Regions from separate parts of the Salmonella sp. FC25216 genome, predicted to be linked through region 4. Evidence: predicted binding sites of a transcription regulator. Region 4 holds the regulator's gene; each other region holds the start of a gene.
The links. The regulator PurR, encoded in region 4, represses purine synthesis genes. The targets are predictions, from matches to a motif close to CANGCAAACGTTTGCNTG.
Positions count from the first base shown of each region.

Region 1: pyrC (dihydroorotase) is a predicted target of PurR. The motif match lies at 1,641-1,658, and genes of this name have one in related genera.
Region 2: purE (5-(carboxyamino)imidazole ribonucleotide mutase) is a predicted target of PurR. The motif match lies at 1,646-1,663, and genes of this name have one in related genera.
Region 3: gltB (glutamate synthase large subunit) is a predicted target of PurR. The motif match lies at 1,703-1,720, and genes of this name have one in related genera.

Region 1 covers NZ_JBDGON010000011.1:70,872-74,113, reverse strand. The annotation lists gene dinI (DNA damage-inducible protein I) at 227-472, opposite strand; gene pyrC (dihydroorotase) at 546-1,592, opposite strand; gene AC3G3F_RS19505 (lipoprotein) at 1,697-2,257, opposite strand; gene grxB (glutaredoxin 2) at 2,382-3,029, opposite strand; gene mdtH (multidrug efflux MFS transporter MdtH) at 3,093-3,242, opposite strand, start outside.
Region 2 covers NZ_JBDGON010000007.1:57,705-60,946, forward strand. The annotation lists gene cysS (cysteine--tRNA ligase) at 1-224, opposite strand, end outside; gene ppiB (peptidylprolyl isomerase B) at 397-891, shown strand; gene lpxH (UDP-2,3-diacylglucosamine diphosphatase) at 894-1,616, shown strand; gene purE (5-(carboxyamino)imidazole ribonucleotide mutase) at 1,734-2,243, shown strand; gene purK (5-(carboxyamino)imidazole ribonucleotide synthase) at 2,240-3,242, shown strand, end outside.
Region 3 covers NZ_JBDGON010000003.1:534,271-537,512, reverse strand. The annotation lists gene gltB (glutamate synthase large subunit) at 1-1,669, opposite strand, end outside; gene mnmL (tRNA modification radical SAM protein MnmL/YtqA) at 2,340-3,242, shown strand, end outside.
Region 4 covers NZ_JBDGON010000008.1:74,239-77,480, reverse strand. The annotation lists gene punC (purine nucleoside transporter PunC) at 1-529, opposite strand, end outside; gene punR (DNA-binding transcriptional activator PunR) at 642-1,574, shown strand; gene purR (HTH-type transcriptional repressor PurR) at 1,571-2,596, opposite strand; gene cydH (cytochrome bd-I oxidase subunit CydH) at 2,892-2,981, shown strand; gene sodB (superoxide dismutase [Fe]) at 3,064-3,242, opposite strand, start outside.

The DNA.
Region 1 (3,242 bases), on a different contig from region 4:
AAGCAACTTCAGTATACCAATTAATAAGGCTATTCACTGTGTTTTTAAAGAGACGGGAGGATAAATTTCTCTTTTTAAGAATTATATGAACAATAAAGCGACAGTTTATTCATATTTTTTTAGGATGTTGTGCAATTATTTTGAGGGTCAGGCGAAATATTCATCAGTTGCGCAAATAAAAAAGCCGGGGCGACCCGGCAAAACTTACATCACTGCATATCATTTTTTATTCATTGATGAACCAGTCATCAGCGCTCTCCCAGGTCTCCTGGAGAATCTCGCTAATGCGTTCTTTATCCTCTTTTGATGCGCCAATAACGGACAGGTTGTTAGCGGTAGCGTAACGCACGGTGACGTTACCCAAATTTTCAGGAAAATGATGGCTAATACGGCGGGAGAGTTCGCCCGCCAGCGCATCAATCGCACCGGCAGGCAGAGGTGACGTTTTGGCTATAGTGACTTCAATACGCATAATGACCCCCTGTTGAATATACTGGATATATATACAGTTAAATGCAATATATAGCAACAGGTAAGCGCATTTTTTATTTTTTTACTGACCAGCGTACTGTTTCACCCGCCAGAAAAGGCACCAGCGTATCATCAGCCAGCGCGATATTTACCGGTATCTGTTGTTCATCGCGTACCAGTTCCACCCAGCCCTCATTCACCGGCAGACCATAGAATTGCGGGCCATTCAGTGAACAGAAGGCCTCAAAGTGCGCCAGCGCGTTCATTTCCTCAAACACGGCGGCATAACTGCCAAGGGCGGAGGGGGCGTTGAAACAACCGGCGCATCCGCAACTGGTCTCTTTACGATGACGCGAATGCGGTGCTGAATCCGTCCCCAGGAAGGCGCGCGTAAAACCACTGGCGACCAGTTCGCGTAACGCCTGCTGGTGAATATTGCGTTTCAGAATCGGTAGACAGTACAAGTGAGGACGAATGCCGCCGACCAGCATATGATTACGGTTAAACATTAAATGTTGGGGCGTAATGGTCGCCGCCAGGTAGTCGTTGCCGTCACGTACATACTGCGCGGCATCTTTGGTCGTGATATGTTCAAAGACCACTTTAAGCGCGGTCAGACGCTGGCGTAGCGGTTCCATTACGGTGTCGATAAAACGCGCTTCGCGATCGAAGATATCAACATCCGCATGGGTCACCTCACCGTGGACCAGCAATGGCATTCCAAGTTTTTCCATCCGCTCCAGTACCGGCATGATAGCGTCGATTGACGTTACGCCATGACTGGAGTTAGTGGTGGCATTGGCCGGGTAAAGCTTAGCCGCAGTAAACACGCCTTCATGGAAACCACGCTCCAGTTCATCGGCATCGAGCGAATCCGTTAAATAGCAGGTCATTAACGGCGTGAAATCATGCCCGGCGGGCACCGCATCGAGAATACGCTGGCGGTAGGCGATCGCCGCATCAACAGTCGTAACGGGGGACGCCAGGTTTGGCATCACGATAGCGCGGCCATAAATTTCGCTGGTATAGGGTACGACCGTTTTTAACATGTCGCCATCGCGAAGGTGAATGTGCCAGTCGTCCGGGCGGCGGATCTTTAAAACCTGGGATGGTGCAGTCATTAATAAGCTCCGGCTGAGGAATAGTCTTTTTGCCGGAAACAAAGGATAAGCGGAAACGTTTTCGTTTGCACGTAAAAAAAAGGACGCGAGCGCGCCCTCCGATATCAATTGGTGAAAGGAATAACGATTTCACCAGGTTTAACTTCAATACCTTTCGCGAATTTCTTCGCTAACGCTTCGCCTTTACTACTGTCCTCACGCAACACGTAAGCGGGCTGCTGGTTAAAGTAGTTACGTAAAGACTGATTTAAATAGGGCAGGAGCGTTTGTAGCACAGATTGCATCTTCTCCGGCGTCACGGTGGCGTCTACTACTTCCATCTCCTGAAGATAGATGGCGCCTTTTTCTTTATTAAAGACCGGCAGAGCTTTTAGCTTGAGCTTCATCGTCGCTTTTTGACTGCCGAAGAGGGAATTCATATCCAGCCTGGCATCGCCAGTGAGGGTGACTTTATTAGGCTCTTCCCGACCAATCTGGCTGGCAAGATTAGTCAGTACGATATGCGCGTCGGCAATGCCGGGCAGACCAATATCTTTTGAGAAATTATTCCGTTTTTCAAGCGCTTGATTAATTTCTTGTTCACTAATGGTGTATTGCGTAAGTTGATTACAACCCACTAACAGGCCGCTAACTACGAGCGCAGCGGCAAAAAAAAACTTTTTCATGGCGTTCCTCAACATGTTGCCTGTGCCCTAATCCTGACATAAAGCAGCATGTCGCGCCAGCGGACATGACGCCAGTAGAAAAAGCTGAAAAAGGCGGCAAGAGAGGGGTGCCGCCTGGCGGGCGTTAGATAGCCATTGAGGAGAGTAAATTAATTTGCGTCTGCTTCGCCATATTATCGCGATAGTCCGCGACTTTCGTCGGCCAGTGGATACCGGCGACCAGCGTCAGATTACGCAGAAGCGGAAACAGATGAATATCATCTTCTGATAATTCGCCGTTAACGGCGTTAGGCTGTACGATAAGTTTATCCAGCGAGCGTAAATCATCGCCGATCTTTTTAATCAGTCCGGCAGAGTGGGCTAGATGGTTGTCAAAACTGCCGGATGAGGCTTCTTTTTTGCGGATAAAATACTGGCGCGCCGCAGGGGTAGAAAATTCATCGAAAGCGGATTTTGCAAATCGCGGTAGCAGTAACTGATTAACGTAACCGTTAACTTTGCGCAACCACTCTTCAATGGCAGGATTGCGTTTCCCGGTCAACAGCGGTTTACCGTCGGAGTTGTCGATATAATGTACAATATCCATACTTTCAGGAAGATAGCGGCTATCATCTTTTTGCAGGATGGGCACCATCTTTTGACCAATCATCCGGGTGGGCGTCGCCTCGTCGTCATTTTGTAACACGTTGAGTTCAACGGGGATGTTCTTCAGGCCGAAAATCATGCGGGCTTTAGCGCAGAAAGGGCAATGATCGTAAATATAAAGCTTCACGTTTCTCCTCCATTTGACTGTCGGTTCCTGACCAGTATGGAGGAGATAACGGCAGGTATCAAATCAGGCGCCGGGTTCCAGCATACGGCGCGGCGTGCGCTTATGACTAAATTGCCAGCCTAAAGCTAAAAAGGTGATAAAGCCGATAATACCGAGCATCATCCACGGTAGTTCAGGCTGCGCAAGCGCTTTACCCACATCAAACAACCAGCC
Region 2 (3,242 bases), on a different contig from region 4:
ATGATTTTATCGTCGATATCGGTAATGTTACGCACATACTTCAGCTTATAGCCGAGAAAACGCAAATAACGCGCGACAATGTCAAAAGCGACAAACGTGCGCCCGTGGCCAATGTGGCAGAGATCGTAAACGGTGATACCACACACGTACATGCCGACTTCCCCGGCATGAATGGGTTTGAATTCCTCTTTTTGGCGCGTCAGTGTATTAAAAATTTTTAACATCGAAGATTCCGTATAGACGTGTGTGGGTAATAATCTCCGTATCATACATATTATTCGTAATCGAAGCAGCACACTTTGCAAGGTGATCGCAGCTTACGGTTATGCTATAACAAGCCCCTATATGGGCCCCATTGCGGGCTAAAGCACCACTCTATTGGAACAGGATGCAAAAATGGTTACTTTCCACACTAATCACGGCGATATCGTAATCAAAACCTTTGACGATAAAGCGCCTGAAACAGTTAAAAACTTCCTGGACTATTGCCGCGAAGGTTTTTACAACAACACCATTTTCCACCGTGTGATTAACGGTTTTATGATTCAGGGCGGCGGCTTTGAGCCGGGCATGAAACAGAAAGCCACCAAAGAAGCGATCAAAAACGAAGCCAACAACGGTCTGAAAAATACCCGTGGTACGCTGGCAATGGCGCGTACTCAGGCGCCACACTCCGCTACCGCGCAGTTCTTCATCAACGTGGCAGACAACGACTTCCTGAACTTCTCCGGCGAAAGTCTGCAAGGCTGGGGCTACTGCGTCTTTGCGGAAGTCGTAGAGGGTATGGACGTGGTAGATAAAATCAAAGGCATCGCCACTGGCCGTAGCGGTATGCACCAGGACGTACCAAAAGAAGACGTCATCATTGAAAACGTGACCGTCAGCGAGTAATCGTGGCGACACTGTTTATTGCCGATCTACATCTGCAAACGGAAGAACCGGCGATCGTCGCCGGTTTTCTGCGTTTTTTAGCCGCGGAAGCCCGTCAGGCCGACGCGCTGTATATTCTTGGCGATCTCTTCGAGGCCTGGATTGGCGATGACTCCCCTAATCCGTTACATCGAGAGATAGCCGCCGCCATCAAAGCGGTGGTGGATTTTGGCGTTCCCTGCTTCTTTATTCATGGTAATCGCGACTTCCTGATTGGCAAGCGGTTTGCCCGCGAAAGCGGCATGACGCTACTGCCGCAGGAAAAGGTCCTCGACCTGTATGGCCGCAACGTGTTGATCATGCACGGCGATACGCTCTGTACCGATGATGCCAGTTATCAGGCGTTTCGCGCCAAAGTCCATAATCCGTGGGTTCAACGACTGTTCCTTACCCTGCCGCTGTTTATCCGCCGCCGTATCGCCGCCAGAATGCGCGCCGGCAGTAAAGCCGCCAACAGCAGCAAATCGCTGGATATTATGGACGTCAATTCGCAGGCCGTCGTCGCCGAAATGGAGAAACACCGCGTACAGTGGCTGATTCACGGTCACACCCACCGCCCGGCAGTGCATGAACTTTCCGCCAACGGCCAGCCCGCGTTCCGCGTGGTGTTAGGTGCATGGCACCATGAAGGTTCAATGGTAAAAGTCACGCCGGACAATGTTGAGTTAATCGCCTTCCCCTTGTAAATATTCGTCGAATCGTCCGTTACGGCGCGCACGCAACCGTTTTCCTTGCCCGATTATCATGCTATTCTCTGACACCTCAAAAGCAGCGTGTCCCGCACCACAGGAGTTTTAAGACGCATGTCTTCCCGCAATAATCCGGCGCGTGTCGCCATCGTGATGGGGTCCAAAAGCGACTGGGCTACCATGCAATTCGCCGCCGAAATTTTTGAAATTCTGGATGTTCCGCACCATGTAGAAGTGGTTTCCGCCCATCGAACCCCCGATAAACTGTTCAGCTTCGCCGAAACGGCGGAAGACAACGGGTATCAAGTGATTATTGCCGGCGCGGGCGGCGCGGCGCACCTGCCGGGAATGATTGCGGCAAAAACGCTGATACCGGTACTCGGCGTGCCGGTACAAAGCGCTGCGCTAAGCGGCGTGGATAGCCTTTACTCCATTGTGCAGATGCCGCGCGGCATTCCGGTGGGTACACTGGCGATCGGCAAAGCCGGGGCGGCGAACGCCGCGCTGCTGGCAGCGCAAATTTTGGCTACGCATGATAGTGAGCTGCATCAGCGCCTGAGCGACTGGCGCAAAGCGCAAACCGATGAAGTTCTGAAAAATCCCGATCCGCGGGGGACGCTATGAAGCAAGTTTGCGTTCTCGGCAACGGACAACTGGGCCGAATGCTGCGCCAGGCGGGCGAACCGCTGGGTATCGCCGTCTGGCCGGTTGGCCTGGATGCAGAGCCTACCGCCGTTCCGGTACAGCAGAGCGTCATTACCGCAGAGATTGAGCGCTGGCCGGAAACCGCGCTTACCCGTGAGCTGGCGCGCCACCCGGCATTTGTCAATCGCGATGTATTTCCGATCATCGCCGACCGTCTGACACAAAAACAGCTTTTCGATAAACTGGGACTGGCGACCGCCCCCTGGGAACGGTTGACGGATAAAGGCCAATGGTCTGGTCTGTTCAATAAACTGGGCGAACTGGCGATTGTTAAGCGTCGCGTTGGCGGCTACGACGGCCGCGGGCAGTGGCGTCTACACGCGGACGAAACCGGGCAACTACCGGATGACTGCTATGGCGAATGTATTGTTGAGCGCGGCATCCGTTTTTCCGGCGAAGTGTCGTTAGTTGGCGCGCGTGCTCACGACGGCAGCACCGTGTTTTACCCGCTGACGCACAATTTGCATCAGGACGGTATCTTGCGGACCAGCGTCGCGTTCCCACAGGCGAACGCCGAACAGCAGGAGCAGGCGGAATCGATGTTGTCAGCAATTATGCAGGCGCTGAACTACGTCGGCGTAATGGCGATGGAGTGTTTCATCACGCCGGAAGGCCTGTTAATTAATGAACTGGCGCCGCGCGTGCATAACAGCGGACACTGGACGCAAAATGGCGCCAGCATCAGTCAGTTTGAATTGCATCTGCGCGCGATTACCGGCCTGCCGTTGCCCGCGCCGGTGATTAACGCCCCGTCGGTGATGATCAATCTGATCGGCAGCGAGCTGAATTACGACTGGCTGAAGCTGCCGCTGATACATCTGCACTGGTATGATAAAGCGGTACGTCCGGGGCGAAAAGTCGGCCATCTGAATCTGACCGACAGCGATACGTCACGTCTTAGCGCCACCCTGGAAGCGC
Region 3 (3,242 bases), on a different contig from region 4:
GGATCGGCGATTTAAAACTCAGGCGATGGGCCTGACCTTCCGCTTCGCAGAAGACGTTCATTTCGCGACCGATGCTGGTGGCGAGCGACATGACGTGCGCTTCACGCAGCGGGTCGATAGGCGGGTTAGTGACCTGCGCGAACTGTTGGCGGAAGTAGTCGTAAATAATACGCGGCTGGCTGGAGAGCACGGCAAAGGGGGTATCGTCGCCCATTGAGCCAACTGCTTCCTGGCCGTTTTCACCTAACACGCGGATAACCGAGTCCAGCTCTTCGGCGCTGTAGTTAAACTGTTTCTGATAGCTGGCAAGCAGGTCGTCGTCCAGTTCGCGGCTACCGACTTCTTCATCCGGCAGATCTTCAAATGGCACCAGACGGCGGACATTCTTTTCCATCCACGCTTTATACGGATGGCGACTTTTTAGATCGTCATCAGTTTCCGCGGAATGCAGGATACGTCCCCCGCGGGTGTCGATCACCATCAGCTCGCCGGGACCGACGCGACCTTTCTCGACCACTTCATCCGGCTGATAGTCCCAGATACCGACTTCCGAGGCGCAGGTGATCAGCTTGTCTTTGGTGATGACATAGCGTGCCGGGCGCAGGCCGTTACGGTCGAGGTTACAAGCGGCGAAGCGCCCGTCGGACATCACGATGCCTGCCGGGCCGTCCCACGGCTCCATGTGCATGGAGTTAAAGTCGAAGAAGGCGCGCAGATCCGGGTCCATATCCGGGTTGTTCTGCCAGGCGGGCGGCACCAACAGGCGCATGGCGCGGATGATGTCCATCCCGCCTGCCAGCAGCAGTTCCAGCATATTGTCCAGCGAGCTGGAATCCGAACCGGTTTCGTTAACAAACGGCGCGGCGGACTGTAAATCTGGGATCAGCGGCGTCTGGAATTTATAGGTACGGGCGCGCGCCCACTGGCGGTTGCCGGTAATGGTGTTAATCTCGCCGTTGTGCGCCAGGTAGCGGAACGGCTGCGCCAGCGGCCAGCGCGGCACGGTGTTAGTGGAAAAGCGCTGGTGGAACAGGCAGATAGCCGATTCCAGACGCAGATCCGCGAGATCCAGGTAGAAGCGCGGCAGATCCGCCGGCATACACAGACCTTTATAAATGTTGACCAGGTTCGACAGGCTGCACACGTAGAAATCTTTGTCGTCCTGCAAGCGCTTTTCAATGCGGCGGCGGGCGATAAACAGACGGCGCTCCATATCGCGCGGACGCCAGCCCGCCGGAGCGTTGACAAAAATCTGCTCAATACGCGGCAGGGAGGAGAGGGCGATTTCACCGAGCACGCCTTCATTGGTTGGTACATCGCGCCAGCCGACAATCGACAGGGTTTCCTGTTGTAATTCTTCTTCGACAATATGGCGTGACGCGGCGGCCAGTTCAGGATCTTTATTCAAAAAGATCATCCCGACGGCGTAGTTTTTGGCTAAGCGCCAGCCGCGCTCTTCGGCCACGATGCGAAAGAAACGGTCAGGTTTTTGTAATAGCAAGCCGCAACCGTCGCCGGTTTTACCGTCGGCAAGGATCGCGCCACGGTGCTGCATGCGGGCCAGCGCGTGTATGGCGGTACGCACTACCTTGTGGCTAGGTTCGCCTTCTATGTGGGCGATCAGGCCGAAACCACAGTTATCCTTCTCAAGGGATTTATCGTACAACATATCAGTGAACCTCCCCAGGCTCTACGGGACGCTCTCCCAACCGATGGCGCGCGGGCACAGCAAGAGCATGGCGACGGGGCTGGCGCATCATACGCTTACCTCGCATTCGCCCTCTTTATGTCCTTTTCGCATTGGTAAATACGGTTAAGAGGGAATCTCAATTACTGCATAAATATGATGAGCAGACGGCTCATCCAGAAAGCTTCCAGCGGATTCCCAACTTATCGGGAATCCACACCCAGGTCAAATGGCAAACTGATTTATGCAAAAGTGTGCTGTAGTACAGATAACTTTTTGAATCCATTGAAATTAAAAGGTTTTTATAGAAAGGCGGCCAAAGCGGAGCGGCAGAAATCCTGTGATCTGTCTCACTATAAGAGCCGCTTGTCAGGTCCTGTCTGACCTTGTTTTTCCAAAAATCTTAGCATTTTATGCTGATTTAAGTATAAGCGGCATTTAATGCTACTGTTTTTATCGACGAACCTTCAGACGTTGAAAAAAGAGGGGAATATCAGAAAAAATCATCAGCAGTTTTATGAATGAAATATCGTTTATTTTGCTTTATTATGCAATAAGTAAACGCCTTCCGGGGCGATTGATCCAGGTCATCGCCAAAGGAGGCTAAAAATGGCAGGCTTTGGCCTCTTTTTAAGAGGCGGTCTATCAGATTATGCAGTTACAGAAATTAGTCAATATGTTTGGTGGGGATCTTTTACGTCGGTATGGGCAAAAGGTTCATAAGCTGACGCTTCATGGCGGTTTTAGCTGCCCTAATCGCGACGGCACCATCGGGCGCGGCGGCTGCACCTTCTGTAATGTCGCCTCTTTTGCCGATGAGGCGCAGCAGCATCATTCGATTGCCGAGCAGCTTGCGCATCAGGCGCATCTGGTGAACCGCGCTAAACGCTATCTGGCCTATTTCCAGGCCTACACCAGCACCTTTGCAGAAGTGCAGGTGCTACGTTCCATGTATCAACAGGCCGTCAGTCAGGCCAGCATCGTCGGATTATGCGTCGGTACGCGTCCGGATTGCGTACCGCAGGCGGTAGTAGATTTATTGTGTGAATATAAAGATCAAGGCTATGAGGTGTGGCTGGAACTGGGACTGCAAACCGCGCACGATAAAACGCTGCGCCGTATTAATCGCGGGCATGACTTCGCCTGCTATCAACGTACCACCCGGATTGCCCGTGAGAGCGGGTTGAAAGTGTGCGCGCATCTGATTGTGGGGCTGCCGGGCGAGGGGCAAAGTGAATGCCTGCAAACGCTGACTCGCGTTGTGGAAACGGGCGTGGACGGCATTAAACTGCACCCGCTGCATATCGTCAAAGGCAGTATTATGGCGAAAGCCTGGGAGTCGGGGAGGCTGAACGGCATTGCGCTGGACGATTACACGCTAACGGCAGGGGAGATGATTCGTCATACGCCGCCGGAGGTGATTTATCACCGGATTTCCGCCAGCGCGCGCCGTCCGACGCTGCTCGCCCCTCTGTGGTGCGAGAATCGCTGGACGGGGATGGTTGAGTTGGACAAATACCTGAATGAGCATGGCGTACAGGGATCTGCGCTGGCC
Region 4 (3,242 bases):
CTGGCAACATCAGCAACAACGTAATCGCAAACAGAGTGGCGAAAATCGCCTGCCATGAGAAATGCGTCAGTATCCAGCTTCCCAGTAAGGGCGCAAGCGCCGGGGATAGTCCTACCAGTGGCATGATAGTGGCGAAGATACGATTAATTTTTTGCGAAGGATAATAATCGGTCACCAGCGCTTGCCAGATTACCGTTGCCGCACAAACGCCGACGGCCTGCACAAAGCGTAGCGTCAGCAGTGCTGCCGCGCTTTCTACCCACAGCATCCCCAGACTTCCGAGCGCAAAGATGGATAACCCCAGCAGTAAAATCGGTTTACGGCCATAACGATCCGATAGCGGTCCCCAGAGTAGTTGTGCGACGGCAAAGCCAGCTAAAAACAGGCTGAGGCTGGCGCTGACAGCGGCAGCAGGCGTTTGTAAATCCGCCTGTATGGCGGCAAACGCGGGCAGGTACATGTCCGTAGCCAGAAACCCCAGCACGCTAAGACCGGCTAACCAGACTAAAAAACCTTTTCCAGGTTGCATATTTGTTTCTCTTTCTTATCAGACAGACATTGTCGCAGAGTGTAGGGAGTGAAATTACGGTTGTGAAACGTTAATATTTGTCCAGTGAATTCAAAATTTTTGTAGGCAAATTATGTGGTCGGAATACTCGCTTGAAGTGGTTGACGCCGTGGCGCGCAATGGCAGTTTTAGCGCGGCGGCGCAGGAACTGCACCGTGTGCCTTCGGCAGTCAGTTACACCGTTCGTCAGTTAGAGGAGTGGCTGGCCGTACCGCTTTTTGTACGACGTCACCGTGATGTTGAACTTACGCCTGCTGGCGTCTGGTTTTTAAAAGAAGGGCGTTCTGTTATCAAAAAAATGCAGATCACTCGTCAACAGTGTCAGCAAATTGCTAATGGCTGGCGCGGGCAGTTGGCTATTGCGGTGGATAATATCGTCAGACCAGAACGTACCCGGCAGATGATCGTCGATTTCTATCGCCATTTTGACGATGTGGAACTGCTGGTTTTTCAGGAGGTGTTTAACGGCGTCTGGGACGCGCTCTCCGACGGGCGAGTCGAACTGGCTATTGGGGCGACGCAGGCGATTCCGGTAGGGGGACGTTATGCTTTTCGGGATATGGGTACCCTGAGCTGGAGTTGCGTAGTGGCAAGCGATCACCCGCTGGCGGCGATGCCGGGACCGTTAAGCGATGATACCCTGCGCAACTGGCCGTCGCTGGTCAGAGAAGATACCTCGCGAACCTTACCGAAACGGATTACCTGGTTACTGGATAACCAAAAAAGGGTTGTAGTACCGGACTGGGAGTCATCGGCAACCTGCCTGTCAGCAGGATTATGCGTGGGAATGGTGCCGACGCACTTTGCCCGACAGTGGATAGACAGCGGAAAATGGGTGGCGCTGACGTTAGAGAATCCGTTTCCCGATGCGGCCTGTTGCCTGACGTGGCAGCAAAACGAGGCCTCGCCCGCGCTGGCATGGCTGCTGGATTATTTGGGCGATAGCGAAACGTTGAATCGGGAGTGGTTGCGGGAGCCTGAAGAGGCTCCCGACAGCGGGGATTAACGTCGATAGTCGCGGAACGGGCCGTCAGCGACCGAGCGACGCTCAACCAGGCGTGGATGAACTTCAATAGACTGTGACTCTTCGCGCTTATTGACGATGCGATCCAATAGCATATTAAATGCGGTTTCGCCTAAAGAGTCTTTGGGCTGGTGAATCGTCGTCAGCGCCGGGGTAAAGAAGCGGGCGTTACGCACATTGTCATAACCGATCACCGAAACGTCCTGCGGTACGCGAAGCCCCATTTCGTCTGCCGCGCAAAGCGCGCCCATCGCCATAATATCGCCGCCGCAGAAAACGGCGGTAGGGCGATGTGACTGCGATAAGATTTGCTGCATCGCGTGGTAACCGGACTCCGGCTCGAAGTCGCCCTGAACAATCCAGTTGTCTGGCACGTTGATCAACGCCTCCTCCATTGCCTTCATGAAGCCTGCCAGCCGACCCGCGCCGGTGTTGCGCTCCAGCGGACCGGGAATAACGCCGATATCCCGGTGACCGCGTTCAACCAGATAACGACCCGCCATATAGCCGCCTGCAAAGGCGTTATCAATCACCGTATCGGTAAAATCGGCCTTCGCTTCACCCCAGTCCATCACCACCATCGGAATATGGCGATACTCTTCCAGCATGGAAAGCAGAGGTTCCGGGTACTCAGAACACATCACCAGCAGGCCATCCACGCGCTTTTGCGCCATCATGGACAGGTAGGCGCGCTGTTTTTCCAGGTTATTCCAGGCGTTGCCCAAAATCAGCGTATAGCCTTTCTGGAAGCAGTTTTTTTCAACCGCCTCGATAATTTCTGCAAAATAGGCCGCTTCGCTGCTGGTCGCCAGTAAGCCTATCGATTTGGTATGGTTGACCTTCAGGCTACGCGCGACGGCGCTGGGAGAGTAGTGCAGCTCTTTAATCGCCGCCCAGACCGCGTTACGCGTTTCTTCAGCGACAAAACGCGTTTTGTTGATTACGTGTGATACAGTTGTAGTGGAAACGTTTGCTCGTTTCGCTACATCTTTAATTGTTGCCATTACATTTCACTCCAGACCCTCGCTAAGCTCCTGAGAAACGCCAGGTAAACGTTTGCCTACACACACCCTAATCGCAACGTCAGGGTTGCGGCATGCCGGAAAAACGACACGGAACGTCAGGAAGGGGTCAATGGCCGTTACGCTAATTCAGTAAGCCTGGAATTTTGTCTGATCTTGAGGAAAAGGGGAAGCGTTAAAAACAGTTATCAATATAAAACATGAGAGATTTTTGTGCGGGAATGTGCAAAAATGCGCTATATCACTTTTTGTGTGGGAATAAAAAGGAGAAAACTTGATGAGTACCGACCTGAAATTTTCGTTGATCACTACGCTTATTGTTCTGGGCTTGATTGTCGCAGGTGGATTAACGGCCGCTCTGCACTGATTTCCTCTCTTCTGAGGGAGGGCGTTTCCTCTATTCTATCCCTCTCTAAAACGCAGAAGGCGTACCTTCTGCGTGCTCAGACTTATGCGGCGAGATTTTTCGCGACAAATTCCCAGTTAACCAGCGCCCAAAAATGCTCCAGATAGTTTGGACGGGCGTTGCGGTAGTCGATGTAATACGCGTGTTCCCACACATCAACCGTCAGCAACGGCGTCGCATCTGTGGTCAGCGGCGTACCGGCATTTGAGGTAGAGACGATAG